DNA from 3 places in the Peribacillus sp. Aquil_B1 genome. Region 1 is predicted to be linked to each of the others. Evidence: a T-box and tRNA genes for the amino acid it is inferred to sense, from the RefSeq annotation. Region 1 holds a T-box; the other regions hold tRNA genes.
What was found. The T-box of region 1 lies ahead of argS (arginine--tRNA ligase). A T-box ahead of a tRNA ligase gene usually reads a tRNA of that ligase, here a tRNA-Arg.
Positions count from the first base shown of each region.

Region 2: it has a tRNA-Arg gene. The T-box ahead of argS (arginine--tRNA ligase) is inferred to sense a tRNA for this amino acid. The anticodon was not compared.
Region 3: it has a tRNA-Arg gene. The T-box ahead of argS (arginine--tRNA ligase) is inferred to sense a tRNA for this amino acid. The anticodon was not compared.

Region 1 covers NZ_JAKXEE010000004.1:505,850-515,936, reverse strand. The annotation lists gene MPH60_RS23795 (hypothetical protein) at 1-226, shown strand, start outside; partial or broken gene MPH60_RS23790 (CotH kinase family protein) at 341-1,420, shown strand; gene MPH60_RS23785 (SET domain-containing protein) at 1,433-1,849, shown strand; gene argS (arginine--tRNA ligase) at 1,902-3,581, opposite strand; T-box leader at 3,617-3,835, opposite strand; gene MPH60_RS23775 (response regulator) at 3,902-4,447, opposite strand; gene MPH60_RS23770 (fatty acid desaturase) at 4,541-5,572, opposite strand; gene MPH60_RS23765 (hypothetical protein) at 5,911-6,330, shown strand; partial or broken gene MPH60_RS23760 (DinB family protein) at 6,400-6,908, opposite strand; gene MPH60_RS23755 (LysM peptidoglycan-binding domain-containing protein) at 7,260-8,669, shown strand; gene MPH60_RS23750 (DMT family transporter) at 8,694-9,590, opposite strand; gene MPH60_RS23745 (zinc ribbon domain-containing protein) at 9,844-10,047, opposite strand.
Region 2 covers NZ_JAKXEE010000003.1:232,525-243,772, reverse strand. The annotation lists gene MPH60_RS19345 (tetratricopeptide repeat protein) at 227-1,729, shown strand; gene trxB (thioredoxin-disulfide reductase) at 1,833-2,780, shown strand; gene MPH60_RS19335 (NUDIX hydrolase) at 3,337-3,795, shown strand; gene rapZ (RNase adapter RapZ) at 3,841-4,740, shown strand; gene MPH60_RS19325 (gluconeogenesis factor YvcK family protein) at 4,730-5,716, shown strand; gene whiA (DNA-binding protein WhiA) at 5,784-6,737, shown strand; gene MPH60_RS19315 (HPr family phosphocarrier protein) at 6,758-7,015, shown strand; gene clpP (ATP-dependent Clp endopeptidase proteolytic subunit ClpP) at 7,112-7,720, opposite strand; tRNA gene MPH60_RS19305 (tRNA-Arg) at 8,010-8,081, shown strand; gene rpoN (RNA polymerase factor sigma-54) at 8,398-9,735, shown strand; gene MPH60_RS19295 (glutaredoxin family protein) at 9,750-9,992, shown strand; gene MPH60_RS19290 (sugar-binding transcriptional regulator) at 10,132-11,166, shown strand; gene gap (type I glyceraldehyde-3-phosphate dehydrogenase) at 11,199-11,248, shown strand, end outside.
Region 3 covers NZ_JAKXEE010000001.1:701,047-712,294, forward strand. The annotation lists gene MPH60_RS03470 (acyl-CoA thioesterase) at 1-193, shown strand, start outside; gene MPH60_RS03475 (helix-turn-helix domain-containing protein) at 316-540, shown strand; gene MPH60_RS03480 (MarR family winged helix-turn-helix transcriptional regulator) at 762-1,205, shown strand; gene racE (glutamate racemase) at 1,216-2,019, shown strand; gene MPH60_RS03490 (hypothetical protein) at 2,192-2,350, shown strand; gene MPH60_RS03495 (GerMN domain-containing protein) at 2,487-3,566, shown strand; gene MPH60_RS03500 (GerAB/ArcD/ProY family transporter) at 3,762-4,844, shown strand; gene MPH60_RS03505 (spore germination protein) at 4,841-6,316, shown strand; gene MPH60_RS03510 (Ger(x)C family spore germination protein) at 6,313-7,434, shown strand; gene MPH60_RS03515 (XTP/dITP diphosphatase) at 7,649-8,260, shown strand; gene MPH60_RS03520 (metallophosphoesterase) at 8,263-8,775, shown strand; tRNA gene MPH60_RS03525 (tRNA-Arg) at 8,948-9,021, shown strand; gene MPH60_RS03530 (hypothetical protein) at 9,216-9,416, shown strand; gene MPH60_RS03535 (hypothetical protein) at 9,719-9,979, opposite strand; gene MPH60_RS03540 (DUF2087 domain-containing protein) at 10,254-11,009, shown strand; gene MPH60_RS03545 (GIY-YIG nuclease family protein) at 11,023-11,248, shown strand, end outside.

The DNA of each region.
Region 1 (10,087 bases):
AGCAGCTGTAGCTCAAGCAAGTCCACTGGCTGCACATCCACTGGAAGCAAGTCCACTGGCTGCAAGTCCACTGGAAGCAAATCCACTGGAAGCAAATCCACTGGAAGCAAGTCCACTGGAAGCAAGTCCACTGGCTGCACATCCACTGGAAGCACTTCCACTTGCAGCACTTCTACTTCAAGTACATCCACTGGATGTGGAAAGAAAAAAAGAAGAAGATAGATAGTTCAATCTAAAAAGCTTCAACTTGATCAATCTCTGATTGATCAAGTTGAATTTTTTCATACATTACATGTTTGCGCTTGACCATCATACATCTTCAAGAAAGGAAGGTGAGTGTATGCCTTATCATATTCCATCTTATTTCTTAATGATTGAAGAAGAAGATCTAGAAGATTTACGTGCGGACGTATGGAGTAATGACCCCATTCCCGCCTATTTGAAAGTGGAAAACGACATTTATGATATCGATATTGCCTATCGGGGTTCTTATACCCGAAAATTCCGGAAAAGATCCTATTGGATTGATTTCATCGACCCAGAAAAATTCTTTGGCGCCCACAAAATCCATCTCAATGCCGAATACAAAGATCCTTCCCTCATTCGTAATAAACTCTCACTCGATTACTTCCAAGACCTTGGAGTTCTTTCCCCCTATAGCCAGCATATTGACTTATACCGTAACGGCTCTTGTAAAGGGGTATATTTACAACTGGAGTCCGTTGATGAATTCTTTTTGGAAAAAAGAGGACTTCCTGCCGGCCCCATTTATTATGCAGTCAACAATAGTGCCAATTTTTCATTGGAAAGGGATGGAAAACCGAAGGATTCCCTTGTATCAGGCTATAAACAAGCGTTTGGAAAACCGTCCGACGATGAATACCTTATTGAATTGATCAGAAAAATCAATACCACCCCGCTTGCCAAATTTCCCGAAGAAGTCTCGCAGCATCTTGATATCCATAAATACTTACGCTGGCTGGCTGGAGCTGTATGTACAATGAATAACGACGGTTTCACTCATAACTATGCATTATATCGCAATAGTGAAACAAACTTATTTGAAATCATTCCTTGGGATTATGATGCCACTTGGGGACGCAAAGTCAGTGGCGGGATCATGGAGCACACATACGTCCCTATTGGAGGAAAAAGGACAAATCACTTAAGTCATCTTCTATTGCAGGTTCCGGAATACCGTAAGTTCTACAAAGACCTCTTGGTTGAACAATTGGAAACCACATTTACTGTGAATCACATGAAAAATAAAGTATTATCACTGCACCAGGCGATACGCCCCCATATCCTTCTTGATCCATATAAAAAGAATAAAGTGGATCTGTTTGACAAGGAACCGGAATTCATCTTCGAATTCATTCGTAATCGCAGTGATTACTTAAATAAGCATCTTGGTGACCTAGATGAAACAAAACTGAAAGCCAAGCAGGACTGGAAAAAAGCAATTGAGGCCGTATCACCAATCTGTATAAAAAATACGGGGAAATATGGCAGGGGAATATATGCGGTAAGGGATATTAAAAAGGATGAACTCATCGAGGCATCACCTGTCATCATTTCACCGAAAAGCGAATGGAAATATTTAAAGAAAACGTCACTCTTTCATCACTGTTTCTATTGGGGAGATGACGATGAAACGGCCATTGCCTTAGGAAATGGATCGCTATTCAATCATTCATACACTCCGAATGCGACGTATGATAATAATTTAGATGATTTAACGATAGACTTTTATGCACATAAAGACATAAAGGCTGGCGAGGAAATCACGATCAATTACAACGGTGAAATTGATGATAAATCTCCCTTATGGTTCGATGTCATCGAGTAAGATATGAAAGAATCCATTTTGAAAGTTCAAAATGGATTCTTTCATTTTACCTTTACATTTTTTTCGGCGCGGAAATTCCCAATAAACTTAGAGCATCCTTCAATACAATCGCTACGGAAAAAGCGAATGAGAGTTTCATTTGTTTCCATTCATCTTCAACTAGGATCTTTGTATGTGCATAATACTTATTGAATGCACGCGATACATGCAAGCTGAATTTTGCGATTTGTGATGGATCGGCTTGTTCAAACGATTTTTGGACAATGCTCGGATATTGCTCCAGCAGCTGGATGACTGGCCACGCATATTCACCTAAAGCTTCAAAAGTGATGGCCTGCTCTTTAAATTCGCCCTTTTCAAGCAATGAAGAAATTCGCGCATATGTGTACTGTACATATGGACCCGTTTCTCCCTCAAAATTCATCATTTGTTCTAATGAAAAATCAATATCATTCATGCGGTTATTTTTTAAATCATTAAAAATAACTGCTCCGACACCGACCTGTCTTGCAACCAGTTCTTTCTGTTCAAGCGCTTGATTTTTTTCTTCAATATTGCGCTTCGCAGTTTCGATCGCCTCTGCCAAAACATCCGCAAGGAGCACGACTTTCCCTTTACGTGTCGACATTTTCTTACCGTCTTTTAACATCATTCCAAATGCTACGTGCTGTAAGTCTTTTGACCATTCATACCCCATTTTTTCAATGACGTTGAATAGTTGTTTAAAGTGCAGGGATTGTTCGTTTCCGACAACATAAAATGTTTTCTTAGCCTCATACTGTTTTTTACGATACATGGCGGCAGCTAAATCACGCGTGGCATAAAGTGTTGCACCATCCGTTTTCGTAATCAAACAAGGCGGCATATCTTCCAATTGCACGACATAGGCACCTTCAGATAGGGTAAGTAATCCTTTTTCTTTTAGTTCCCCGACAACCGCATCCATTTTGTCATTGTAAAACGCTTCGCCGGCATAGGAATCAAAACGGATGCCCAATAAATCATAAATGGTCTCAAACTCTTTTAGAGACGCATCCCTGAACCATTTCCACAATGCCAGTGCTTCCTCGTCCCCATCTTCAAGCGACTTGAAGCTTGCGCGTGCTTGTTCATTCAACGATTCATCACTTTCTGCTCTTTCATGGAACTTCACATAGATTTTCAATAATTCCTGAATCGGCGAAGCTTCGATTGCCTCTTTGTCGCCCCACAGCTTATACGCGACAATCAACTTGCCGAATTGCGTGCCCCAATCTCCTAAATGATTAATACGGACGGCATTGTAGCCATTTTTTTCGGCGATATTAGCCAGTGCATTCCCTATGACCGTTGAGCGTAAGTGCCCCATGGAAAAAGGCTTGGCAATATTTGGGGAGGAATAATCAATCACAACATTTTCCTGTACAGGCTGCATCGAACCATACTGATCCTTTTCACTTAATACCGTTTGCAGCACATTTTCCGTCACCATCTGTTGATTGACGAAGATATTCAGATAACCACCCACAACGTTCACTTCTTGGATCAACTTACTATTTAATTGTTGGGCTATTTCAGACGCAATCACCTGAGGCGATTTTTTGAATTTTTTCGCAAGAGTAAAACATGGAAAGGCGACATCACCTAATTCCATCAATTTTGGCTTTTCCATTAATTTCTCTATTTCACTAGCTGGCATTTCATTGTTCAAAGCAGTTGAAATCAATTCTGCAATTGGTTTATTCATCGTCATTTTCCCTCCTAAACAAAAAAAGCCCCCGCCTCTAAATAAGAGACGAGAGCATGAATTCCCGTGGTACCACTCTAGTTGCCACAAATTGTGACCACTTTCCATTGTTAACGAGGTGACTCCCCGATATTCCCTACTAAACGGTTCAAGAAATTTCTCCAAAGTGCGCTTCATTCATCCGTCCTGCATTAGGCTCCCACCATCCCTAACTCGCTTTCCATTTCAAAATGAACTACTCTCTTCATCACAGAATTTTCAATATTATAATTTAATCCATCGTACACAATTTAAAAATACGTGTCAACAGAATTAAGCAACAAATCCTAACCAGCCGGTAACTTCATTTTATCCTTGATGGTGGAAAAATATTTCCTTACTGTCCCAATTGTGCCGCTTTGCTGATTAGACGGCTCAATTTTTGATTGACCATCGGCTAACAAACCTAACACTCCCATTTCCCGGCCATTATTGCTGGAAGACTCATCCATAAGTTCTGGGGAATATATTCGCTTGCCATCCATTATGCTGCGAATGGAGCAAGCTAACTCTTCACCCGGGCTATCCTTCAATAAATAACCACTTACATTAGCCTTTAGTGCGAGTTGAAAATAACCAGTCCTTCGGAATGTCGTTAAAATGACCACTTTACATTCAATTGACCTTAATGCTTCTGCTGCCTCAAGTCCGCTCATTACAGGCATCTCCATATCCATGATACACACATCAGGCTGTAATTGGTGTACAAGAGCCACCGCTTCTTCTCCATTACCGGCTTGCCCGACAATTTCTATATCTTCTTCAAGATTGAGTAGAGAACTTATTGCCTCTAACAGCATTTGCTGATTCTCTGCAATGACAATTCGAATCATTTTAAGTTCTCTCCTTTATCGAGTTCCTTATATGAAGCAAAGACTCCCCCAAATCCGAGGATTATTAAGGGAGTCTGGTATGATACATGAACGTTACAGTTCAGATTTCACTTGAGCTGGAACACTTTTTTTCGTTAAATATTTTATATCTTTGAAACCGATAAAATTCTTGGATTCCTCATCCCATAAACGGAAACGGAGTGAGCGCAAGCTTGTCGCAAGAGTAATAGTTGGAACGTTCTCTAAAGGCTGCGTATTGTTGTGGGCCATTTCCAATTTATAGTTAGGTACCCTTGGACTTAAATGGTGAACATGATGGTAACCGATATTACCAGTAAGGAACTGCATGAGTTTTGGAAGCTTATAAAAGGAACTTCCTTCCACTGCTGCCAATACATATTCCCACTCCTCATTTTCTTCAAAATAAGAGTCCTCGAATGTATGCTGGACGTAAAACAGCCAAATGCCGACTGAACCGGAAATCATGAAAATGGAACCTTGTACCAGAAGGAATGACTGCCAGCCTACTGCCAGGCAAAGCAATGCCGCTAAAACGACGATTAATACATTCGTCAAATACGTATTATTTTTTTCCTTCTTTCTAGCGCCTTTACGGTTAAATCTATTTTTAAGAAGGAAAACATAAATTGGTCCCAAACCGAACATAACAATTGGATTGCGATAAAAACGATAGGCAAAACGAAGTTTAAACGGTGCAGCCAAATACTCATCGACAGTAAGGGTCCAAATATCCCCTGTACCCCGCTTATCCAAATTACCGCTTGTTGCGTGATGCACAGAATGCTCATGTCCCCATTGATCAAACGGGAATAAAGTCAAAACACCCATGATCGTACCGACTGCTCTATTCGCACGGCGGTTTTTGAAAAATGAATGATGCGTACAATCATGAAATATGATGAATATTCTTGTCAAGAAGCCAGCAGCAAACACAGCAGGAATCAAAGCTAACCAATAAGAAACGGAAAGACTTATATATGCTAGGTACCATAAAATAACGAATGGCCCCAGGGTATTGATGATCTGCCATATACTTTGCTTTGTCGTTGATTGTTCAAAAGGAGCAATTTGTTTTCTCAAGTTTTTCGTATTTTGCAAGGTCATATTTCAATTGCACTTCCTTTTATTTGTCGTTATCCATAGTATAAAGAAACCAACCTCATTTTATTAGTACCAGGTGTCATGACTAGAAGATGACAAATGTCATGTACAAGTCATTTCCAGAGGCAAACGTAAAAAAAGGCCAACCAGTAAAAACCGGTTGACCTGTTCATATGTATAGGATTTCATTATCGTCCTCTAATAAGGCTTGGCAACATTATTTGACAATACAACATTAAGTAAAATGTTTTTAGAGAGATGCCTATTATCCACATATGCTACTTATGATAGGCTTAGACTATAAGGATTTACCATTTGAAAAGCTATAAAGGGGGATTAAAATGGATAAGGAAATGGAGAAAATAATCGTAAAATCATTTTTCACCAAAAGGCTCCAAGATAGAGTTCTGTTCGAATTGTCTTCAAACAAGAAACGCAAAGATGCCTTAAGTCGACTTTGTCATACTTACAGAACGACTCTTCGTGAAGAATATATCATGGAGATTTCAAAACCTAATTCAGATCCAGTAGGTATAGCTAAGTTACTGAAACAGAATGGTGCTGGACACTCTTGTTATGTAATATCCTGGGATGAAGATATTGATGGTATGGAAATCCCCTTATTAACCGCCTTAGAAAAAGTTGTTGGGATGGGGATGCCGGCAATCATATCCTGTATCCCAAATAAACTCGCTTATTTTGAAGCTGAACAAGAAGTCCTTCCATCTCCAAGATTTTTGCTTAAAAGAAACCATATATAATTGCATACACAAATAGGACTACTAATTTTATAGTCCTATTTCTAGTGAAATATCAACATCAATCTTTAGTCACTCCCCTTTTAAAAATAAATAAAGACCATAATCCGTCGAAGTAGAGGCATAACCCATTTGGCGCAACATGGCTGTGATTTGCCACGGTGATATGTTCCATGATTCACGACATGCGTAATCAATTCGGCAACACTTGTTTTCATTAGACCGCCAGCTGGATTCTCAATTATAAGAGGCTTATCTACATTTTCTTTTTGGCTAAGCAGCGATTTGTACCGCTCGGACAACTCAAAAAACATGGCCTCCATTTCCTCTAATTCCTTTGACTCTATATGTTCCTTCAGTTGTTCAGCCAGCACCAATGCATGTTTCATGCTTTTACCGGAAAAAACCTCCACCCACCCCAGATCGGAAAGATACACATGGGCCATCACACTCGATATCGATGAAAACACACTTTGAACTTCTTGATGGTAAACATCCTTTGGAAGCTCTTTTAAACGGTTGAAAATCTGATTATTTGCCCATATGTTAAAATCATAAAACTGTAATGCAAAATGTGACATACGCCTCTCCCCTTCTACTTCAAAATCAATTGTCCTTCATATCGAATATTCCGTCCTTCAGTGAAATAATTCGACCTACGCAAGGATAAATTCGACCTACACATGAATTAATTCGACCTACGAACAGATTTATTCAACCCACACAAAGGTTAGAAATGCCTTTCCACAATGTACCTCTATTTTAAAGCTATTCTCCATAGTAAACTAGTAAAGTTAAATTTTACAAAGGGGAATAAAATAATTGTGAAAAAATTCTATAGATGTTTTATTATGTTAACCCTTCTTTGTATGTGTCTTTTTCCAACCAGTGGTCATTCATCAAGTAAAACCCAATCCATAGGTTCTGTTAAAGTGGACAATACAAAAGTGTTTAGTTCTCCTAAATTAGGTTCTACACAATTAAAGACCTTAAAAAAGGGCGAGGAGTTTCCCATCATTTCTTCGTCCGTTGGTGATTCCGCTGGGCCCATCATTCATAAAGTGAAGACTGGAAACACATTATGGAAAATAGCAAATCAATATGGTGTTTCAGTAAGTGAGCTGCAAAAAGGAAATAAATTAACTTCTTCCGAAATAACTGTCGGCCAAAACCTGAAGATTCCCCAGAAATATAAGATTCATAAGGTTGTATCAGGAGATACATTGTGGAAGATTTCTACTAAATACAAGGTAACTACAAGTGATTTGACGAAATTAAATAACTTACATACGGTTACCCTTAAAGTTGGCCAAAAATTGAAGGTTCCGGATTATTACTACCAGGTTCAATTGCTTGGCGGAAAAAAGGGCTGGATAAAGAAATCCCAGCTTCAAAAAAAGGCGCAAAACCGTATCGTCATGGGCTGGAAGCATAATGGATCGAAAGAAAACTATACGCAGCAACTTAAACAACCCAATTTGAATGTAGTATCTCCCCGTTCTTATACGCTGACAGATACCGGTCATTACGTTTCCGTTTCTGTAGATACAAAATACATCCAAGCTGCCCATAAACAAGGAAAACAAGTTTGGCAGCTTATCGGTAATAAATTTGACCCTGTTTTAACTGGTTCTGTACTAGGCAATACAAAAAAACGCCAGAAATTAGTTTCAGCTTTACGAGATTCACTTGTTAAAACGAAAAGTGATGGAATAAATGTAGATTTCGAAAACATCGATCCAAAAAATAAGAAGGATTTTGTACTTTTCATAGGCGAACTAAAAAAGGCACTAAAACCGCATGGAATTATAGTGTCTGTGGATGTCACCCGAGAAAATGAGGACCCTTTTTGGTCAAAAAGTCTAGATAGGAAAGCACTTGGCAAAATAGCGGACTATATAATCATAATGGGTTATGACGAGCATTGGGGCGGAAGCCCGGTGGCCGGATCCGTTTCCTCGTTACCTTGGATCAAAGAAGGAACCAAGCTTTTAATGAAAGAAGTACCTGCCCATAAGATCATATTGGCTGTACCCTTTTATACGAGAGAATGGGTAACCGATTTGTCGACAAAAAAAGTGAAAAGTCATGACCGTACCATGGCTGAGGTCAACAAAATCATTTCATCTCATAAACTTAAAAAGGAATGGGATAAAAAGACTCAACAAAATTACGTGGAGTATACTTCCAAAGGGGAAAAGCATCAAATTTGGATAGAGGATAAAAAATCGATTAAGCTCCGTATTGACCTGGTAAAACAAAATCATCTAGGCGGTGCAGCTGCTTGGTACATTGGATCAGAAACCCCTGACATTTGGGATGTCTATCATTTTAATCAATAGGTAAACGGATAAAGGAAAAAGGCCTCACATTGTGTGCGGCCTTTTCTGCATGACATCTTTTTCTTTCGGTCTCGTCGTCTTAAGTGAATAGACCACCCCAATAAATATCAAGGAAATACCCAGAATTTGAATACCATCCGGTTTAAATCCTGAAAGCAGAATATCCAAAAGGATGGCAACTGCCGGATCGACAAAAATCATGAAAGATACTACATTTGTAGGCAAATGGCGGATACTATTAAAAAACAGCAAATACACGACGCCTGTATGGATGATGCCGGTAAGCACCGTATAAAACCATTCGGAAGATTTTAACGTTGTATATACGGAATAATCGACAAAAGGAATCAGTACTAAAAATCCAATGAACATTTGCAGAAATGTAGTCGCATATACACTGGTCTTTGCAATGCTCTTTCCTAAAAGCATGGTTGCCGCATAGAAAAAGGCAGCAATGATTCCATACATGATGCCTTCCCATTCAGGAGATGATGATCGAAATCCATCTGTTCCCATAATGAGCAATGTGCCAATGAAGCAAAGGGAAATCGCCAAGATGGAGAATACATTCATTTTCTCCCTAAAGATGAAGCTCCCTATAATAAGTACAATGATTGGCGCTAAATGATAAAGCGAAATGGCGATTGTCACCGATATCAGCTCAAAAGACTTAAAGAGGAATATCCAGTTCAACAAGTTGGCCACCGCGCAGAAAATGATGAGCATTACCTCTCTGCCATTCCATGTTTCATTCTTGAAATGTCCGGTGATCATCCAGGCTGCACATAAGAATACGGCGGCACAAATGCAACGAACAAAAACCAGCTCCAATGCTGGAAGTCCTGATAGTTCCGAAAAGAAACCGACAGAACCAAAGATTGTCATAGCTAGAGACAGTTGAAGAAGTGCTATTTTATTCATATAATTTCCCCTCATGGAATTTCCATTTTTTACATTCATACTATCATTTCTCGGGCATGCCGTCACGAGTAATGATATTTGCCCAACATTTGATCAGGAATACTCAATTTACACCTGCTATCTCGCGGCAAGGTTGTCATGATCTCGGCTTCCCTGCCTTCCTTAATTTTTGCGGCCCAATCCGGTTCCACCTAAAATGAAAAAAACAAGAATCCCCTTTTCATGAAAAAGGGGATTCTTTTCGCGCCAGTGATCATCCCAAGAATAGATCCAGCAGATTACTGCCTGCAGATGATTGCCTATTATAAAACTCCGAATAACCGCAATTCTTGCAATACACGACCGTAAATTGATTATTCTGGACATCGAACATTTTTGACAAGCCTGTTCCTGTCATGGCTACATCCTTCTTGGCAGCATCATTGCTTCCGCATTTCATACAACCCTTTTCACTCATGATCCTTCATCTCCCAATTTATTAAAATGATAAATGCCGA
Region 2 (11,248 bases), on a different contig from region 1:
CGCCTGCGGGGGTTTCCTTAGACGCGCTTTCCCGCCGGAGTCTCTTTTTGGCCGTCTTTGCGACTATGAAAGATAATCTTGACTCCCCATTTAAATAGGAATATACTCCAATTTTTTCTTGAAGAAAGCATGGTGTTTTCCATTTTCCATTTTCTTGAATTGTTCGGCAAATTTACTCCAATATGTTATAATACTATGGTTAATCAACTTGAAGATGGAGGATTACATGAGTAAAGACTCTAAATTTGGCCAACAGGCAAAAATTCTAACTTTTCACCCAACAGGTGAGTATTATTTCACCAAGGGTTTAAAAGCTTATCATAGACGAGAACTACCTAAATCAAAAAAATACCTGGAACGTGCGCTGGAACTTGAACCCGCTGAACCGATGATAGCCTGTCAATTGGCAATCACTTGCTCGGAAATCGGAGAATATAATTATTCAAACAACCTTTTGGAAAACATCTTGGATGTGATGGATCCCTATATGTCGGAATGCCATTACTTCCTTGCGAATAATTATGCCCACTTAGGCATGTTCAAGGAGGCTTATCGTCACGCCAGTGCTTATCTTGATAAAGAAGAAGACGGGGAGTTCAGCGATGACGCAGAGGACCTGCTTGAATTGATAACTTTTGAGTCGGATGAATCAGAAGAAAATCCATTTAAGCATGATGGGCTCATTACCAAACAGGAACAAGCCCGTGAGTACCTTGAATCAGGCAATTTTCCAAAGGCAATCGAAGTACTGAAAGAAACGATTGCCGAGTACGAGGATTACTGGTCCGCTTATAATAACCTGGCACTTGCCTATTTCTATCTCGGTCAAGTAAATGAAGCCTTTGCAACACTTGATGAGGTACTGGAAAAAAGTCCAGGAAACCTGCATGCGCTTTGTAACCTTGTTGTTTTTCATCATTATCAACAGGATGAAGAAAAGGTTGAAGAGCTCATACACATGCTGGAGAAAATTAGGCCGATGCTATCCGAACATCGTTTCAAGCTTGGAGCGACCTTCGCTTTGATCGGAAACTATGCTTCTGCATATAAATGGCTGAAAGGACTCCAAAAGCAAGGGTTCGAGGGAGATGGAACCTTTTACTATTGGTTAACCATTTCCGCTTACCACCTAGGCCATGAACAGGCTGCCCAAAAGGCATGGAAAAAGGTCGTGGAAATGAATCCGGAAAAGGAAGGCATGGAGCCCTGGGGAGATATGAATGCAACTTCAGATGGTTTTGAACATCATTTTCCTTCTATTATAAAAAGGCTGGAAAGTGAATTCATCGAAGAAAGGTTGTTTGCCATTTTCCTTCTGAAACATTCGGTTCATAAACAGAAGCTATTGAAAAACCAGGTCCTTAACCTTAATCAGAATTTCACTGATTTGGAACGTGATTATGCTGAACTAGTTCAAGCTCCCGCTAAAGATCGGCAATTAACACCGATTGATTTTGCCGATCGCACAGCTGAGTTATTATATCAGCATTTCCAACCGATACAATTAAATGAAGCCGGGCTGTATTTAATGTGGTTTTCCGTCTTCATCGAAGCGGTGAAATCCGAGCAGAAGCTAAATAATCCAGCAGGATGGGCATCAGCGGTGGAGTACGTGTGGAATCAGCTTAAAAATGAGAAGGCGAGCAAACAGGCAATCGCAGACAAACATTTCATATCGGTGTCCACCTTATCAAAGTACGTAAAATTGGTTCAAACCTTGCTTGGATGAGCAGATATTTGGACGAAAAATTATTTGTTATATAGGATAATAGGTAGGGAACACTAACCGTAGTGAAGGTTCCATTTGTAATGGAATATGGAGGAGTGAAAACATGTCTGAAAAAATTTATGACGTTGTTATTATTGGAGCTGGTCCTGCAGGGATGACGGCGGCTGTCTATACATCACGTGCGAACCTTTCAACATTGATGTTAGAACGCGGAGTACCGGGCGGGCAAATGGCCAATACAGAGGAAGTTGAAAATTATCCTGGATTCGACACTATACTCGGGCCTGAACTTTCAACGAAAATGTTTGACCATGCAAAGAAATTCGGTGCGGAGTATGCCTATGGGGATGTTAAGGAAATCATCGACGGTGAAGAGTATAAAACGATCAAAGCCGGTTCCAAGGAATTCAAGGCTCGTTCAATCATCATTTCATCTGGTGCCGAATACAAGAAAATCGGCGTTCCCGGCGAAAAAGAATTGGGCGGCCGCGGTGTATCGTATTGTGCAGTTTGTGATGGTGCATTCTTCAAGCAAAAAGAACTATTCGTTATCGGCGGCGGAGACTCTGCTGTTGAAGAGGGTGTGTACTTAACTCGCTTTGCTTCAAAAGTGACGATCGTTCACAGACGTGACGAACTTCGTGCTCAAAAGATTCTACAAGATCGTGCATTTGCCAATGAGAAAATTAACTTCATCTGGAATCATACTTTGAAGGAAATCAATGAAGAAGGCGGCAAAGTCGGCGGTGTCACACTAGTTTCCACTGAAAATGGAGAAGAGACAGTGATGGACGCAGACGGTGTATTCATTTATATCGGAATGCTTCCGCTAACTAAACCATTTGAGAGCTTGGGCATCTTGAATTCCACAGGCTATATTGAAACGAATGATCGAATGGAAACACGTGTCCCTGGTATTTTTGCTGCTGGTGACGTTCGTGAAAAAACATTGCGCCAAATCGTTACAGCTACAGGCGATGGAAGCATTGCCGCTCAATCGGCTCAGCATTTTTTTGAGGAACTTCAAGAAAAATTGCAGCCTAAGGCTTGATTTCACTAGAATATACAATCGTAATTCCGTTTTAACGATGTTGTAACACGCGTGAAATAATGATTGGGTATAGTATGGGTAGAAGTTGACCCCCTTTAATTATAAACGTTTAAGGACACAGATTAAGTTTCTGTGTCCTTTTTTTTGTTTCCTGCTTTAAGACTATATCTTTGGTTCCAATTTTTAGGATGTTCCCAAATGATTTATAATGTGAAGTAAGCCCGCCCTTTGCATTTAGGCAGCGAAAGTGGAGAAGAATAGGAGTTAAGCAGGATAAAGGCTTATCTCCGTGATTCCTTGCGAATGAATATTCCCCCAATGCAGGAAGTTTACTTTATTGTTAGCTCATTTCAAAAATAGTATAATGATAAGATATACTAAACATATATATCATTCATAATGGTAAGAAGATGAAAAATACAACTTGTTTGAACTATTAGCATTTGTAAATCGCCAAATGGATATCTAGCGGCGGTTTAAGGATATAAACTGAATCTCTTCAACACGGGGGAGTGAAGGTTTCTATAGTCGAGCAGAGCCGATTGAGGTGAAGAACGTGCAACGTGTCACAAACTGTGTATTGATCAAAGATAATCAAATCCTCTTATTAAAAAAGCCTAGACGCGGATGGTGGGTAGCTCCAGGCGGAAAGATGGAGCCTGGGGAATCTGTACGCGATGCTTGTATTAGGGAATATCGTGAAGAAACGGGCGTTTATTTAAAAAATCCTTCCATCAAAGGTATTTTCACCTTCATTATGAAGGACGGAGATAAGGTATTGTCGGAATGGATGATGTTCACTTTCTTTGCAACGGATTCCGATGGTGTAAATGTGGATGTTTGTGAAGAAGGGGAACTTAGCTGGCATCCGGTCGAAGATGTTAAAAAGCTGATGATGGCTGAAGGTGATTTTCATATCCTGGACTATATGGTTCATGGAAGTGGAATCATTTATGGAACCTTTACCTATACACCAGAGTTTAAGCTGCTTTCTTACCGATTGGATCCAGGTTAATTTTCACATATAAAAAAGATTGCTATACATGGGGGCGGAGAAACTATGAGTACAGGGCAGAAGAGTGAAACGCAATTGGTCATCATTACCGGAATGTCCGGAGCGGGTAAGACAGTGGCGGTTCAAAGTTTTGAAGACCTCGGCTTTTTTTGCGTCGATAATTTGCCGCCCACGCTATTGCCAAAGTTTTTGGAGTTAATGAAGGACTCAGGGAATAAGATGAATAAAGTGGCTCTTGTCATGGATTTGAGGGGGAGGGAGTTTTTTGATTCCTTATTTCTTGCACTGGATAATTTAACGGATTCAGCTGCAGTATCACCAAGAATCCTTTTTCTTGAAGCTGATGACGATTCCTTGGTCCGCAGATATAAGGAAACAAGAAGGACCCATCCACTTGCTCCATTAGGCCGGCCATTGGAAGGCATTAAAATGGAACGTGAACTATTGGACGAATTGAAGGGAAGGGCACAGCTGATTTTTAATACTTCCCAACTGAAACCGCGCGAATTGAGGGAGAAAATCGCTTCGGAGTTTTCTGCCGATAAAAGTGTCGGTTTTACAGTCAATGTCATGTCATTCGGGTTCAAGCATGGTCTGCCCATAGATGCCGACCTTGTGTTTGATGTACGTTTCCTGCCAAATCCATATTATATTGACCATATGAGGCCAAGGACTGGCTTGGAACAGGAAGTGTCGAGTTACGTTTTAAAATGGAGTGAGACGCAAAAATTCTTGGAAAAAGTGACCGATCTGCTTGCGTTCATGCTTCCATATTATAAACGTGAAGGAAAAGCACAGCTTGTTGTTGCGATTGGGTGTACAGGCGGTCAGCACCGTTCTGTAGCATTGACGGAGTATATTTCAAACCACTTCAAGAAGGATTACAGGGTTCAAGTATCACATCGCGATATCGAAAAAAGTAAGGGGAAAGCAGATGTTAGATAAAAAGAAACAACCTAAGGTTGTGATCATTGGAGGGGGAACCGGCCTTCCCGTTTTGTTGAGAGGGTTAAAGAAGCATCCGGTTGATATAACGGCAATCGTAACGGTAGCTGATGATGGTGGAAGTTCAGGCCGCCTTCGCGAGGATATGGACATTCCCGCTCCAGGTGATATTCGTAACGTGCTGGCTGCGTTATCGGATGTTGAGCCCCTTGTTGAACAAATGTTTCAACATCGCTTTCAGAGTAAAAATGAGTTATCCGGGCATTCGCTAGGGAATTTGATACTGGCGGCAATGACCTCGCTGACAGGGGATTTCGTCCATGCGATCCAGGAAATGAGTAAATTTCTTAATGTCCGCGGTAAAGTGCTTCCGGCTGCCAACCAAAGTGTGGTTCTCCATGCGGAGATGGAGGACGGAACGATTGTTACAGGTGAATCCAAGATTCCCTTCTCAGGAAAGAAAATAAAAAGAGTATTTCTGTCTCCTCATCATATAAAGCCGCTCAGTGAAACCCTCCAGGAAATCAAGCAGGCAGATCTTATTGTCATAGGTCCAGGGAGCCTATATACTAGCATTCTGCCTAACTTACTTGTTCCTGGTTTAGGAGAAGAGGTTGCCCGTTCGAAGGCGAAGAAGGTGTACATTTGCAATTTGATGACACAAGCCGGAGAGACGCTGGATTATAGCGCGAGCGATCATATAAAAGCGATTTATGACCATATGGGAAATGCATATATTGACAGGATACTTGTTAATAATGAAGAAATACCAACCGAGATTCAGCAACGCTATCAAGCTGAATATGCTAAACCGGTCATGTATGATGTGGAAAGCTTAAAAATGATGGGGCTTGAAATCATACAAGAACGCATTTTTAGCTATGAAGGGAATGTAATACGCCATGACACGAAAAAAGTGGCGGATTTGCTCTATAATATGCTTGTAAATGAAACAAAAAGCCACATTGCACCGTAGATATAAGCGGGGACGGTTTTTTGATTGATAAAAATAGATTACCTGCGTTCGATTGGGGGTGAAATGGATGTCTTTTGCTTCAGAAACGAAAAAAGAGCTTACTACATTAGAGGGAAAGGATTGCTGCGGTAAAGCGGAATTGTGTGCGCTTATCCGGATGAACGGATCCCTTTCATTTTCTAATCGGAAGCTTGTTGTGGATATTCAAACGGAGAATGCTGCGATTGCCAGAAGGATTTATACGCTGCTGAAAAAAAGTTATGAGGTCCAGGTCGAGCTGTTGGTCCGTAAAAAGATGAAGCTTAAAAAGAATAATGTATATATTGTCAGGATGTCATCCGGAGGGCAGCGGGTTTTAACCGATTTGGAAATTTTAGGAGATGGCTTTGAAATTCTCCACGCTATATCCGATACTATTGTTGGGAAGAAATGCTGTAAGCGTTCTTACTTAAGAGGTGCATTTCTTGCGGGGGGTTCGGTGAATAATCCGGAAACGTCTTCCTATCACCTTGAAATTTTCTCACTTTACAAAGAGCACAATGATGCCCTTTGTGAGCTAATGAATAAGTTTGGCTTGAAGGCCAAGACTCTTGAACGCAAGAAAGGGTACATCATTTATTTGAAAGAAGCCGAAAAGATTGCCGAGTTTTTAAGTATAGTTGGCGCCCATTCAGCTTTATTAAGGTTCGAAGATGTACGGATTGTCCGTGATATGCGTAATTCAGTGAATCGGCTTGTGAATTGTGAAACAGCCAATTTGAACAAAACGATCGGAGCCTCATTACGTCAGGTTGAAAATATCCATTATATCGAGGATACGGTGGGATTAGGCATTTTACCGGATAAGCTTAGGGAAATTGCGGAGCTTAGGATAGCGTTTCAGGATATAACCTTAAAGGAACTAGGGGAAATGGTTTCTGGGGGAACCATCAGTAAATCCGGGATTAATCACCGATTACGAAAGATTGATGAAATAGCTGACAGGCTCCGTGGGGGAGAAGCTATTGCTGCGAAAAAATAAAGCTAACAGGGGAGATCAAGATGGTGGAAAAACAAGTTGAGGTAAAATTGAAGACGGGTTTGCAAGCGCGGCCGGCGGCCCTTTTTGTACAAGAAGCTAACCGCTTTCATTCAGATGTTTTTCTTGAAAAAGAAGGAAAGAAAGTGAATGCAAAAAGTATAATGGGATTAATGAGCCTTGCCATCAGTTCTGGCGTGTCCGTGAAGTTAATCGTCGAAGGACGCGATGAAAAAGAAGCGCTAGAGGCATTGGAAGAGTTCGTTCAGCAAGAGGGTTAAAAGAAAGGATGCCTAAAAGTGCATCCTTTTCATTTATAATGTAAAAAAGGCTCCGGAAGTCGCTTCAGGCGATCTCCGGAGCCTTTTGTTGCATAATTATTTAGAGTCTTTTTTGTCATCAAGGATGCTGCGCGTGATGACTTTGTCGATCAAGCCATATTCAAGGGCTCTTTCGGAAGTCATGAAGTTATCACGTTCCGTATCTCTTTGAAGGACTTCAATAGGTTGTCCAGTGCGTTCTGCCAAGATCTGGTTCAGTTTATCTTTCAAGTGAAGGATACGGCGGGCAGCAATTTCAATCTCCGTAGCTTGACCTTGAGCTCCTCCAAGTGGTTGGTGAATCATGACCTCACTGTTTGGCAACGCATAACGTTTGCCTTTTTCACCAGCGGCCAATAGGAAAGCGCCCATGGAAGCGGCCATGCCGATGCATACTGTCGATACATTAGGTTTGATATATTGCATAGTATCGTAAATGGCCATACCGGAAGTGATGCTTCCACCAGGGCTGTTGATGTATAGAGTGATATCTTTTTCAGGATTTTCCGCTTCTAAAAATAGTAATTGAGCAACAATGGAGTTGGAAACATTATCGTCAATTGCACTTCCTAGCATAATGATCCGGTCTTTTAATAAACGGGAGTAAATATCGTAGGCACGCTCCCCACGACTTGTTTGTTCGATAACTGTAGGAATTAAATTCATGTTCATTTCCTCCTTCGATTAAGAGAATCATTTAAATTCTTTATGTATGTATGATACACTTTTTGGTCAATTTAGGTCAAACAAAACAAACCCTATAATGGATAATTTGTTCGACAATTTTCTGGCTAAGGCTCCTTCCCGATAGATTACTTTATATATTATGCCGCACAGGGATGAATTTCCACATTACCCATAATACCCAAATGACGAAGTTTTAAACCTGATAACCCTTGCAAAGGAGGGGAATCTATCATATAATGAAATCTGTTGAAAAATTATTTTCTATTACGCCCTCGTAGTGCAACGGATAGAACGCAAGCCTCCGAAGCTTGAAATGCAGGTTCGATTCCTGCCGAGGGCATTACCAATCTTCTGCTTAATAAAGTGGGGGATTTTTTATTGGTCATTTTTAAGAGGGTCCCTAAGATTTTTGGCGAATCCACTCGATTTCCGTAATATTCCATCGAATCCTGTAATGTAAGCCCCGTCTTGAAAATATTCGCACACACTATTGAAAAATGGTGATTTTTCAATAAAAGTAGTTGTTTAATTTGCGTTTCTAACATATAGTATTTAAAACAAATAAACTATTCAGAAAAAAACGTAAGCGTTTTCATGGGTTTTTGTGTAGAATTTTCTCCTGATAATGTAAAATGGAGTGGGGGAGGGATGAATCGATGAGTATGAATATGAAAGCAGGACTTTTTCAACAGCAAACATTAAAGATGGCAATGACGCAGGAGCTTATGCAAGCTATTACATTGCTGCAATACTCCTCGCAGGAGCTATCGGCTTTTTTAGAAAATAAAATGGTGGAGAATCCATTACTGTCCATAGATCAGCCAACATCGGCTTTATTTCAGCCAACTTTTGACCGGAAAAAGGGGAAACGGACTCTTAAGAATACGTATGATGCAAACTATTGGATTGAACAGATCAGTGAAGATACTATATCGCTTGAACAGCATATCATGTCCCAGGTGAATCTTCAGCAGCTTACCGGTGAGCAGCAGAAGGCGTTGCTGCTATTAATTCATAACCTTGATGAAAACGGTTACTTAAGGACTGAGCTGGATGATATATGTATCCCAGGTATATCTCCGATCGTTTTGGAAGAAAGCCTCTCAATTTTACAGGAACTCGAGCCGCATGGAATTGGAGCGAGAAATCTTCAAGAGTGCCTTTTGCTTCAGGTGCAAGCAGAAGCGGTGAATCTGCTTGCGGAATCGATCATAGAAAACCATTTCCTCGATTTTGCTGAAAAGCGCTGGAAAGACCTAAGTAAGAAAATCGGTGTTACAATGAAGGAAATTCAAGAAGTATTTGATTATGTCCAGACATTGAACCCGCGACCGGCTTCACTCTTTTTTCAGGAAAAACCTTCTTATATAGTGCCGGATGTGGTCGTGGAAGTTCGGGATGGCATGCTGCTTGTCGGGAATTATGATGGTAACACACCTAATCTTAATGTGGATAAAGGGTATTTAAACCGTATGAAGAGCCATAAGGATCAGGGGGTTCAACGGTTTATCCAGGATAAGTGGCAGGAATACCAATGGATTTCCAGAGGGATCCAACAGAGGAAAGAAACGATATTGAAGGTCATTCAGTGCATCGTCGATAAACAGCCGGCGTGCTTTCATCATGGCCTGAACTATTTGAAACCGATGACGATGAAGGAAATCGCCGACGAACTTGGAATACATGAGTCCACAGTAAGCCGGGCGGTCAAAGGGAAATACGTGCAGACACCATTTGGCACGATAGAGATGCGGATATTTTTCACTACTTCTTTACAGTCAGTCGGCCTTGATGAGGATATGTCGGGCATGCAGGCAAAAAAGAGCCTGCAGGCAGCCATCAATGGGGAAAATAAACAAAAGCCGCTTTCGGATCAGGATCTGGCAGAACGGTTGAAAGAAGAGCATGGAATTATCCTGGCACGCCGAACCGTTGCCAAATACCGCGAACAATTAGGTATCCCTTCTTCATCTAAACGAAAAAGATATGATTGAAAAGGATGAGTGATTTGGAATCAAATGCGTTTGTTTTATATAGTAGGGATAAATGCCCGTTATGCGATAAAGCCAAGCAGGTGCTTGAAGATGTGAAAGAGGAATCAGGCATAGGCTATAAAGAAATCGATATCCATACCGATGATGATTTGCTTGAGAAATTCGGGCTGATGATTCCTGTCGTAGAATGGAAAGATGATATCGTTCAATTCGGGAATGTTGATAAATCAGCTCTAAAACGCCTTTTGGAAAAATAATTTTTCAAATCATTTGAAGAAACATTCCGTTCCTGCTAGAATAAAATATGTAGCAGGAATATTTTTTTGTTTTAAGTGGGACAGAAAATGACTACGCGGGACATTAAACGTCCAACTTAACTTTTTAGGAGTTTTAAATATGCGTACATTACTCGAGGTACAAAGAAAATTATTACCGGATTTCCTTATGGTTATGCAAAAAAGATATGATATCCTGCGTTATATCAAAATGATGCAGCCGGTTGGAAGGCGCAGTCTGTCCGTGAGCCTTAATTTGACAGAGCGGACGCTTAGAGGCGAGGTTGATTTTCTGAAAAGTCAGAACCTGGTTAACATATTCACCTCTGGCATGACGCTGACCGATGAAGGGATTGAAATCCTGGATAAGTTAGAAGGAATAATGCGTGAAGTAATGGGTATAGACATAATGGAACGGCAATTGCAGGATTTATTGCAAGTGGATGAGGTCATTATTGTCTCAGGAAATTGTGATGAGACTCCATGGGTGAAAAAAGAATTGGGTAAAGCTTGTGCAATCCGTATGAAACGAGAATGGAACTCAAAGAATATCATTGCAGTTACTGGCGGATCGACAATGGCCGAAGTCGCTGATTCGCTGTCACCTGATGAAGCGTCGAAGAAATTGACATTTGTCCCGGCCCGCGGGGGAATTGGTGAAGCAGTGCAGAATCAGGCCAATACGATTGTTGAAAAAATGGCCCAGAAGGCACAGGCCTCATACAGAGTGTTATATGTACCCGATCAATTAAGCGGTGAGGTTTATGCTTCATTTCAGAAGGAACCTGCAATTAAAGTAGTGATTTCCCAAATCAAATCTGCGGATATGATCATTCATGGAATTGGTGATGCCATGGCGATGGCAGAAAGAAGAAATTCTTCGCCAGAAATGTTAAAGAAGCTGTTAGATGGAAATGCTGTAGGAGAGGCATTCGGTTATTATTACGATGAAAACGGCAAAGTTGTTCATAAAGTTTTGACAGTCGGCATCCAGTTAGATGATCTTAGCCCTGAAAAGCGAGTGATAACTGTGGCAGGTGGTAAAACTAAAGCAAAGGCTATCCGTTCCTACATGAAAGGCGCACCTTCATCAACCGTTTTAATCACGGATGAAGCGGCGGCACAAGAGTTAATTCAGGGGAATTACACCCCTTAATATATTTGCGAACTTAAAAGGAGGAATTTTTCATGGCAGTAAAAGTTGGTATTAATGGTTTTGGACGTATTGGACGTAATGT
Region 3 (11,248 bases), on a different contig from region 1:
GATCCATGTGAAAGCTGACCATATCGGAAATTCTTCAGTGGATATACATTATATGGGGACCAAACAAGATGGTTCAATTTGTCTAACGGGCAGGGGGACGATTGTACAAGTCTCCAAGGCAACGGGAAAGCCGATACCTTGGACGGAAGAGATGAAGCAATCGATGTGCCATACTGTGCTGGAACATTCCTAAAAATATTTCCATTTAGACAAGTAAAAGAGTCACTCCATTGCCCCAGCCGACATACTATATCTTGACTAAATAGACACCCACTCCGGGTTTTATGCTGGTGAAGGCAAGGAGGGTAACATTACTTGAAGGAGAACGAATTCACTCATAAGCCACTACTCACCAAAAGAGAAAAAGAAGTATTTGAGTTACTAGTACAAGACAAAACAACAAAAGAAATCGCAGGTGAATTGTTTATTAGCGAAAAAACAGTTCGAAACCATATTTCGAATGCGATGCAGAAGCTTGGAGTTAAAGGACGTTCGCAGGCAGTCATAGAACTCCTTCGTATGGGAGAACTTAAGCTTTGATGTGTTAACTTTTAATACGTAAGCCTTATAAATATTTTCTCTCCCGTTCATTGGCAGCATATAAGGAAGGGCAAAACAATCTGGTTGTTTTGACTTCTTTGGATGCTGCTTATTTTTTTGAAGGGTTTTCAATATGATTCCAGGTAATCAATCTTGAAAATCATTTCACTTTCATCCAAAATGGTAGTATGATAAGTTTCATGAAGTGGGGAGCTGTGTGTATGGATGAAGAGAAGCAGGCGGCATATGTAGCCGATATCGAGAGGGAATTGCGCTATGTATCGTCATGGCTTAAGCAAAGGGGAAGAGAAATTCTCCATGATTATAAAATTACCATTCCTCAATTCGTGGCTTTGCAATGGCTTTTTGAATCAGGAGACATGACGATTGGCGAATTGTCCACGAAGATGTTTCTCGCCTTCAGTACAACGACGGATCTGATTGACCGCATGGAGAAACATCAGCTTGTCCAGCGTGTCAGGGATGAAAAGGACCGGCGTGTGGTTCGAATTCACCTTCTTGAAGAAGGTGAACGGATAATCGAAGAAGTGATTAATAAACGGCAGCAGTACTTGAGCGGCGTATTAGTCAATTTTAACGAATCTGACATCATGTCCCTCAAAGGGATTCTAGTGAAACTACATCAAGAAATGAAAGAAAAATGAGGCGAGTTTTTTGAAACAACCGATAGGCATCATTGATTCAGGGGTAGGCGGTTTGACAGTGGCTAAAGAAGTCATGCGTCAGCTTCCAAATGAAAATATAATTTACTTAGGTGATACAGCAAGATGCCCTTATGGGCCGAGGACCAAAAAAGATGTCCAAACCTTTACATGGCAAATGACGAGGTTTTTGATGAAGAAGGAAATAAAAATGCTGATCATCGCTTGCAATACAGCGACTGCAGCTGTACTGGATGAGATCAGGGCAACACTTCCGATTCCGGTGTTGGGTGTCATCCATCCAGGGGCAAGGGCGGCTTTGAAAGTTTCTGATTCCTTGCATATAGGCGTTATTGGTACGGAAGGCACGGTGAAAAGCAAAGCATATGACGACGCGCTTGCCTCCATCAATTCCGATGTGAAAGTGGATAGTTTAGCATGCCCGAAATTTGTCCCGATCGTAGAAAGCGGGGAGTTTGAAGGGGGTATCGTCAATAGGGTCGTGGCACAAACCTTGAACCCGTTGAAGAAAACGAAGATCGATACATTGATCCTTGGCTGTACCCATTATCCGCTGCTGGGGCCTGTAATCTCTTCCTATATGGGGGATGAAGTACAAGTCATTTCCTCTGGGGAAGAAACGGCCCGTGAGGCAAGTGTCATTTTGGATTACTATAAATTAATCAATAAAAGCAAGCTCCGCCCAGTTCATCGCTTTTATACAACCGGTTCCAAAGATATGTTTGGTTCCATCGCGTCGAGTTGGCTCGGTATTCATGTCAATACCATCGAAACAATTAAAATCGATCACTTATAAGACTTCCATTTGGAAGTCTTTTTTCTTGTCTTGAACAGACGGTGTTAGTATCGATACGGTGATTATGAGCCATATATCAGATTCATATTTTGGAACAAGAATTCCCTATCAACATAAAGCCTGCTATGTCTTTTCAAGAAGTGCGAAAGGGAAAGAAGGATATGCCGAATTTATGAACGAAGATGTAGGTGATGTCATCGGAAGACAGAAAGAAGGTTCAAGAACCTGTCTTGTCGGCGGTGCAGAAAGAGTGAGTGATTTCATCAGGGAAACGCAGGGGGATGAAATGATTCTGTCCATCATTCCGATTACACTTGGGGATGGGAGCTGATTGCTCAATCAGAAGCTGACAAAGATGCTGCAATACGGGCAAGATGCCGGGCTCCATATCAGAGAGAAAAATAATTGGTCTATTTTCCCCTAGGGCTCGTATAAATAGGAGTACAAACTGTCCTAGGAGTGATTTTATGTCCAATAAATCAAAAGTAACAATGGTTGTGACCATTCTGGCATCTTCTTTTTGGCTTTCGGGCTGCGGATTATTTGGCGGTGAAGAGAAAAAGGAAATCGATCCACCAAAGGATGTTTCATTAGTCGAGGATGAATCTTCATTGAAAGAAACAGAAACGAATGGTGAGGAAAAGCCAGCGGCTGATGGAGAATCAGGCGCTGTTGAATCGAAAACGGTGAAGACGGAGTTATATTTAATTGATAAAAGCGGGTATGTGGTTCCGCAGACATTGGAACTTCCTAAATCGGAAGCTGTCGCTAAACAGGCCCTTGATTACCTTGTCAGTAATGGACCAGTCACGGATAAACTTCCAAACGGGTTCAGGGCCGTCATTCCTGCCGATACCCAAATAAGCGTGAATATTAAAGACGGAGTGGCTGTGGCGGACTTTTCGCCGGAGTTCAAGAACTATCAGAAAGAGGATGAACTTAAAATCCTTCAAGCCATTACATGGACCCTGACACAATTCGACTCGGTCGATAAAATCCAAATGAGAATCAATGGAGAAGATATTTCCGAAATGCCGGTCAATGGCACACCGATAGATGAAAACATCTCAAGGTCGTCAGGAATCAATATCGATACGAGTGACGTAGTCGACATTTCCAATACAAAAGCACTAACCGTTTATTATGTAGGCGGTGACGAGGAGTACACCTATTATGTTCCGGTGACGCGCAGGATCAGTGAAACGGTGTCTGATAATGTAACGGCGGTCATTAAGGAATTAACGAAGAGTCCTTCAGGTTCTAGCCTGCAAACAGGGTTCATGAGTGATGTAGCTTTACTTGACGAGCCTAAAGTGGCAGAAGGTAAGGTAAGCCTCAATTTTAACGAAAATATCCTTGGAAGCTTTAAAGAGAAAAAGGTATCACAAGAAGTCCTTGATGCCTTGGTCCTTTCTTTAACGGAACAGAAAGGAATTGAAAGCGTTGAAGTGCAAGTGCAGGGCAGCGCAGATGTTCTTAATGAAGATGGAAAGAAATTATCCGAACCAGTGGTACGTCCAGAGAAAGTCAACACAGGAAGTTTTTAAGGAACGATATTATATTGGAAATAGCACGATGAGACAGCCTGACGCTGTCTCTTATTTTTTTGCCTCCAGAATTGCATTAGATGAAAACTAATACCCCTGCCTGGCAATTTCTCGTATCGTGAGAAAGTTTTTACATAAATAAATTTTTAAAAGGGGAAATTACTTTTAATAATGCGATCAATGGGGGGGATATTTTTGGATCAAAGGGTAATTCAAGCTGTACACATCTATGTTTTAATCATTATGAATACAGGATTCATGGTACATGTCCTGCTCCTTCCCAATATCTTGACTGCATCTCAACGCGATGCATGGATAAGTGTCATAATAAGTGTTGTTCCTTGTATCGTTTGGACCCTATTTATTTTTTATATTTATAAAAAACTAGATAAAGAAGATATAATCGATCTTCTAAAAAAATGGTCTACACCTTTGGTTACAAATATTTTCACGATGGCATTTGGGTTGTACTTTGTAATGAACGCATTCATTACCGTCAAATTTACAGTGATTTGGGCAAAAGCTAATTACACTCATGACATCCCAAACATCGTAGTCGTCAGCCTATTCACTTTTATTTGTATTTTTGCAACGTATAAAGGAATACGCACCATAAGCACTTTGGCTCTCCTGTTTCTTCCGTTCGTCACTTTTTTCGGGATATTTGTGGGGCTGGGGAATACGACTAATAAGAATTACGAATTATTGTTCCCGATATTAGAAAGCGGGTATCGCAATACTCTAAATGGTATTTTGTATACGAGTGCAGGATATTTAGAAATGATCGTTTTTTTATTTTTGACTCCTTACCTGAAAGATAAGCTAAAAGCCAAGTGGATTTTATTAGTTGGTGTAATTTTAATCATGCTGACGTTAGGACCACTCATGGGAGCGATTGCAGAATTTGGTTCTGTGGAAGCGGTGAAAATGAGGAATCCAGCTTATGAACAGTGGAAGTTGTTAAGGTTTGGCTATTATATCACTCGACTCGATTTCCTTTCCATTTTCCAATGGCTATCAGGTTCCATGATTCGAATAAGTTTATGTTTATTTATAGGATATAAATTAATCTCGAATTCAAAACATCAGAAGTGGATACTGCTTTCCTTATATTTAATGATTGTTATTGGAACGCTCATCCAGTGGGATGCCACTTCATTTTTTTATTTTATATATAAATATTTCTTTCCAATCAGTAGTCTGTTTCTCTTGAGTGCTGCAATTATACTGTTATTTCTTATCATAAAAAAAGGAAAAGGAAAAGGTGAAACATTATGAGGAAGGGAAAATTGAATGGAACACCTTCTTGCATTGGCCAAATCCAAAAATGGTTCGATCATTCCTCTGATGTTGATTTAAGAACAAAAACATTTGATCCCGAAGGTCGTTATTTGTTGGGGTTTTTATATGCGCCAAACTTAGTGGATATGCAATTTATCAATGAAGTGATACTGCCTACAATATCAAAAGCGATCCAAGAAAATGGGGAGTTAACGATTGATCGATTAAGCAACATTATGGAGATCGGTACGCTAAAAAAAGACTCCGATATAAAAGGGGAAGTAGAAAGCATTCTTTTTTCAGGAGACCTAATCATTATTAATGAATCTTCTGATGAAATTTACTATACCCCATTAGCTAATTCCCCTAAGCGAAGTCCGGAAGAATCCAATATAGAATCTTCCATTCGCGGACCTAGAGATGGATTTGTTGAGAATATATCGGATAACATGTCTTTAATTCGCCAAAGGTTAAAAACGTCAACACTTAAATGCATTGAATATACAGTCGGGGAAAGAAGTAAAACTAAAATATTGCTGCTTTATATAGATGACATTATTAATCCCTCAATTCTTTTGGATATTAAAAAACGATTGGATTCATTAAAGGTCGATATCATAGTCAGCAGTTACCAAGTTGAAGAGCACCTGTATGATACTCAATTTTCCATCTTCCCTTTAATGGATTATATCGGTCGACCGGACTATGTTGTTGAATCCTTGAATCAAGGGCGCTTTGCCATCCTGGTGGATGGGAATCCCACATGCTTGATCGGACCGACAAGCATTAATCAGTTACTGTATGCTGCTGATGACGCGCATGCAAGCTTTTTTTACATCAGTTTCATGCGCGTTCTTCGTGTAGTCGCCTTATTTGTAGCGGTTACGTTACCTGGTTTTTTTATAGCGTTAGTTTCCTATCAATTCGACCAAATTCCCTTTTCGCTTCTTGCGACGATTTCAATCACGAGACAGGGATTGCCGATCCCTGCTTCGTTGGAGGCTTTCATGATGATCATATTGTTTGAGCTATTTAAAGAAGCTGGTCTTCGCCTGCCAAAAGCTGTAGGTCCGACGGTTTCTGTATTGGGTGGGTTAATCATAGGTGATGCAGCGATTCGGGCAGGGCTGACTTCCCCCTCCATGCTTGTAATAATAGCTGTTACCGTTCTCGCAAGCTATACCTTAATCAATCAGAATATTGCTGGGAATATCGTTCTTATAAGGTTATTCATATTTGTGTGTTCAGCGTTTTTAGGCTTGTTTGGATTCTTCATGGGAATATTCCTTGTCTTGATTGTTGTGGTTTCGTTGGAAAGTTTCAGCCAGCCTTTTGTGAATCCACTTTCCAAGCCAAATAAATCGGATATGTTAAAAGTCTTGTTCAGGCTTCCGTATGGGATGTTAAAGCAGCGGAATCATGCTATACAGTCCACTGATAATGAACCTCAAAAGGAGTCAAACAAATGAGAAAGCTAATTGCAGTCATGGTTATTGGCTGTCAACTTTTACTGACGACAGGATGCTGGGGAATGAAGGAAATTCAAGCCCAAACATATGGAACAGCCCTAGGGATCGATTATAAAGAGGGTGAATTCATCTTATACTTTCAAGCGTTGAATTTTGCGGATATTGCAAAACAGGAGGGGGCAGCTATATTACAAGAAAAATCTAATGTTGTCATTGGGGAAGGTAAAGGGAAAAGTATCGAGGAAGCATTTACCGAATTAGAACAACATGCGGCATTACCGCTTTATATCGGGCATATTAACTCCTTCATTTTAAGTGAGCGTGTAATCAAGAATAAAATGAAGGATTTCATTGAATATGTAGGAAAAGAACCCTTATTGCGATACAATTCATGGCTGTTCGTTACGAACGAGGATATTAAAAAGGTGTTTAACAGTGATAGTTTCTTTAATCTTCCTAACATATTCACGATCATTCAAAGGCCAGAGACTGTTATTAATGAGAACTATTTCATTTCCCCGTTAAAATTCAGTGAACTGGTTTCAAAGTTTTATCAACCGGTCGGTTCCATTTTAATTCCCTCTTTGGTCATAGATGAGCATCATTTCTCAGGGAGCGGGAAAGGAAAGAAGATACCAACGTTGAATGGCGGCTATGTTTTATCAAAACAACAATATAAAGGGTTCGTAAGTAAACAAGATTTGATAGGTTTAAAATGGGTTGAAAACAAGGCGACAGTCATGTTTTTCTCCCTGAACAAACAAAAGGTAAGTGTTGAAATCATGGACCCCAAAACAAAAATCATAGTATTGGAACAACAAAAGAAACCTTTATATGAATTAGAGGTTAGAGCAAATGGAATATTGAAACAAAATATAAATAACTTGGATATGAAAAAAATCGAAAAAAAGGTAGAAGCAAAAGTTAAGCAAGATATTTTGAAGACATTGGAGACGGGGGGGGAAATCAATACAGACCTATTTAACATAAGTGAAAAGGCATACAGATACCATGTCAATAAGTGGGATAATAAAATGATTAATGCCTTTGATAAGACTTCAATAAATAACATAAAAGTTAATATCCATATTGAACATAGTGAAAATTACAAACGTTAGTTTATAAGTTTCAGGTTATTGCAGATGAGGGAGTTGTGTTAGACTTAATTTATCTGGAAAATTCAGCGGCCTATTGATCATGAAAGGCGGCGCTGAATTCGTCCGTTTGGCACTGGAGAAAAAGCGGCTTTTACATATAACGAGTTACAGCAAATTCTTTCTTAGCCCGAAAAAAGCTCACATGCCGATAAAATGAAAAAGGGTGAAATGAAAAATGAAGACAGTAATCATTGCAACGAAAAATAAAGGAAAAGCAAAGGAGTTCGAAAGCTTATTCTCTGCTAAAGGATATGAAGTCAAAACACTTCTTGATGTACAGGATGCTCCGGATGTTGAGGAAACAGGGACGACCTTTGAAGAAAATGCGATCCTGAAGGCAGAGGCCATTGCCCATCAGCTAGGCCGTTTTGTCATTGCTGATGATTCCGGATTGATTGTAGATGCATTGGAGGGCCGTCCAGGCGTATATTCTGCGCGCTATGCTGGAGAGTCCAAGAGTGATGCAGCAAACACTGAAAAAGTCCTCCGGGAACTGGAAGGCGTGCCAAAAGAGGATAGAACGGCGAGGTTTTATTGCGCCTTGGCACTAGCGTCACCCAACCAGGAAACGATTACGGTATCGGGAACGATGGAAGGCTTGATTACAGAACAGCCTTCAGGAGCGAATGGATTTGGTTATGATCCCATCTTTTTTGTTGAGGAACAGGGTAAAACAAACGCCGAATTGACAAAAGAGGAAAAAAACAAAATCAGCCACCGTGCGAATGCATTGAGGGCTCTAGATGAAAAACTTGATCTATTTCTTAAAGGGGAAGAAGGAATGTGACGATGAAAGTGCTAATAATGAGTGACAGTCATGGCTTAACTCACGAAATCAGCATGATTGCCGACCGTCATAAACAAGAGGTTGCTGCCATGATCCATTGCGGTGATTCAGAGTTGGAAAGAAATGACCCTCACATGTCGGAGTTCTTAGCTGTACGCGGGAATTGTGACTATGATTCGGGATATCCGAATGATATTGTGGAGAGTATCGCAGGCAAGCGTTTCTTCCTTACGCATGGACACCTCTATAACATAAATATGACCTTGATGAACCTATCTTATAAAAGTGAAGAGACAGGGGCGGATATTATTTGCTTTGGTCACTCCCACGCTGCAGGCTCCGAATTGATTGACGGCAAGCTCTTCATCAACCCGGGAAGCATACGTCAGCCGCGTGGACGAAAAGAGAAAACCTATGCCATTTTGGAAATCGGAAATGACCAACTTGAAATCATCTATTATGACCTTGAAGGAAAAATCGTAGAAGAACTAAGAAATGCTTATCAAATGGGATGACTTCATGTATAATGAACAGGAAGCGTTTTTCCCCGCTTCCTGTTCATAAAAAAAAGAAAAAACTTTTTATGAAAAACCGTTGACTTTCTTTTGATATCCTACTATAATAAGAAGTGTCCTAAGGGAACAGTTAAGGTAATACATAAGTTTTACCGCAACTTATATCATAAACGTCTCAGTAGCTCAGCTGGATAGAGCAACGCCCTTCTAAGGCGTCGGTCGGGAGTTCGAATCTCTCCTGGGACACTAACTAAAAAAAAGCCAAAACCTTTTAAGGTTTTGGCTTTTTTTACTTTTGGCTTAAGTCAACGAGGGTCATTTCAGTTTGCTATCCTTTTAACTGTTAAAGTTCGTATGACGACAAGAAGTTTTTTATTTCATATTTATCGCAGGTGGATGACCTTTTATGTCGAACTTGTTATAAATAAGGAGATGTTTAAATGAATAAAGATAGATTATTCAAGTTCATTCAAACTTCCACTCGGGGCAATTTCTTCTCAGTCGAAATAACCGAAGATGGAACAGAAGTGGTCCAATTAGCCAAGGAGTTAGAAAAAGAAGGAAGAATCAAGTTAAGGGAATGCACACGAAAAGAACAGGGTGTTTATCTGGAAGGAATACTTAAGTTTGTGCCTAGCTAATACTTAATGAGCCCCAACGGAGGACTGATATTAGGAATTTCATATGCTCCACAAACTCAGGCATCCATGATTGGATGCCTGAGTTTGTATCTGATTTTAAAGTAAAGTTGATTGGAGCGGGTGTGAGAGACTCCGGGCGAAAAGTGCGTCCAAGGGAGACCTCACAGGCGCAAAGGGCGCCAAGGAGGCTCCCGGACCGCCCGCGGAAAGCGAGTGGCTAACGTTCGAATTTTACAAAAATCAATGATTATCGAGTTTGTCTACAAATTCAGGTATCCATGATCGGATACCTTTTTTCTATATCAAATTCTATTTAATGTTTGGAGATTTTTTTTAATGATTTCACGGTTTTTGATTATTGCCGTATTCAATTCTTCGACGGGTGAACTTTTATCATCTTCTAAACTAAGCTGCATCCCACTTGATTGGTTTTGTATAAGTAATTCAATCGTATCGCGTAATTCTGGCAGTGATACATTGAATTGTTCAGATAAATGTTGTAATGCCTTGTGTAAATCGGTGTTATGGATTGATGGAACAATCGAATCGTTTTCATTTTTCAATAATATATCCTCCTCTAAAGCTTATTCACGCTTATATAGCATATTATTGGGGAAATTACGCTTATTATTCAATAAATTATATCGGCATAGTACCATGGGAATCTACTAATGGATGGTGTATTTGTAAGCCGGCTGTGTGTTAATGAAGCCTCTGGCCATCAAGGGCATCTTTAGATGATTTGCTGGAATTAAATCAGAAAAAACATTGACATAATGTAAACGAATTAATATTATGTTTATTATATTATAAACTTTATAGGGAAGTGTTTGTTTTATGAAGGACGCTGAAATGTTTTGGAACGCCTCTCAGGATGAGCTTAAACAAGGGTATATAGAAGGTGAGAACCAATTTGTTTGTTTGCTGTGCGGAAATGCAGTTGAAAAGGGGATAGTATATCCGAAAGATGGGGTTCTTTATGAAGCAAAGAGGTATATGCGAATTCATATTGAACATGCACACAGCTCCGTTTTTGAATATTTGATTGATCTCGATAAAAAACTTACAGGCCTTACGGACCATCAAAACCGGCTTCTTCGTCTATTTTACCAAGGGAAGAATGATGCTGAGGTTCAGGAGGAAATGGGGATTGGCAGTCCGTCCACCATTCGGAATCATCGTTTTGTGTTGAAAGAGAAAGAGCGTCAGGCTAAGTTGTTTTTAGCCCTGATGGAACTTTTGAAAGATAAAGATGAACATGCACCGGCATTTATCCCGCTTCATCAAAAAGCGACGATGGTTGATGATCGTTATAACGTTACCGAGGATGAAAAGGTGACTGTACTGAAAAAATACTTCCCTAAAGGCAGTCAGGATGCATTAAAGTCTTTCCCGCCGAAGGAAAAACAAAGGCTGATCATTCTCCAAGAAATTATGAATCGTTTTGAAAATGATCGGAAATACGAAGAAAAAGAAATCAATCAAATATTGGGTACCGTTTATCATGATCATGTTCTTTTGAGAAGATATTTAATAGAATATGGATTCTTGGATAGAAAGCCTGATGGGAGCCAATATTGGCTGAAGAAATGAGGAGGCAAGAAAGATGGATCGTAAAAAAGAATTGAAGCAATTATATAAAGAAACGAAAGTTGAAGCAGGTGTGTACCAAATCAGAAATACGGTAAATAATAAAGTTTTTATCGGAAGCACCAGGAATTTAAAGACGTTGAAGGGGAAGCAATTTGAATTGGAAGTCGGAACGAACACCAATAAAGTGCTGCAGGGTGAGTGGAACCAATATGGGAAAGATGCTTTTTCTTTTGAGGTAC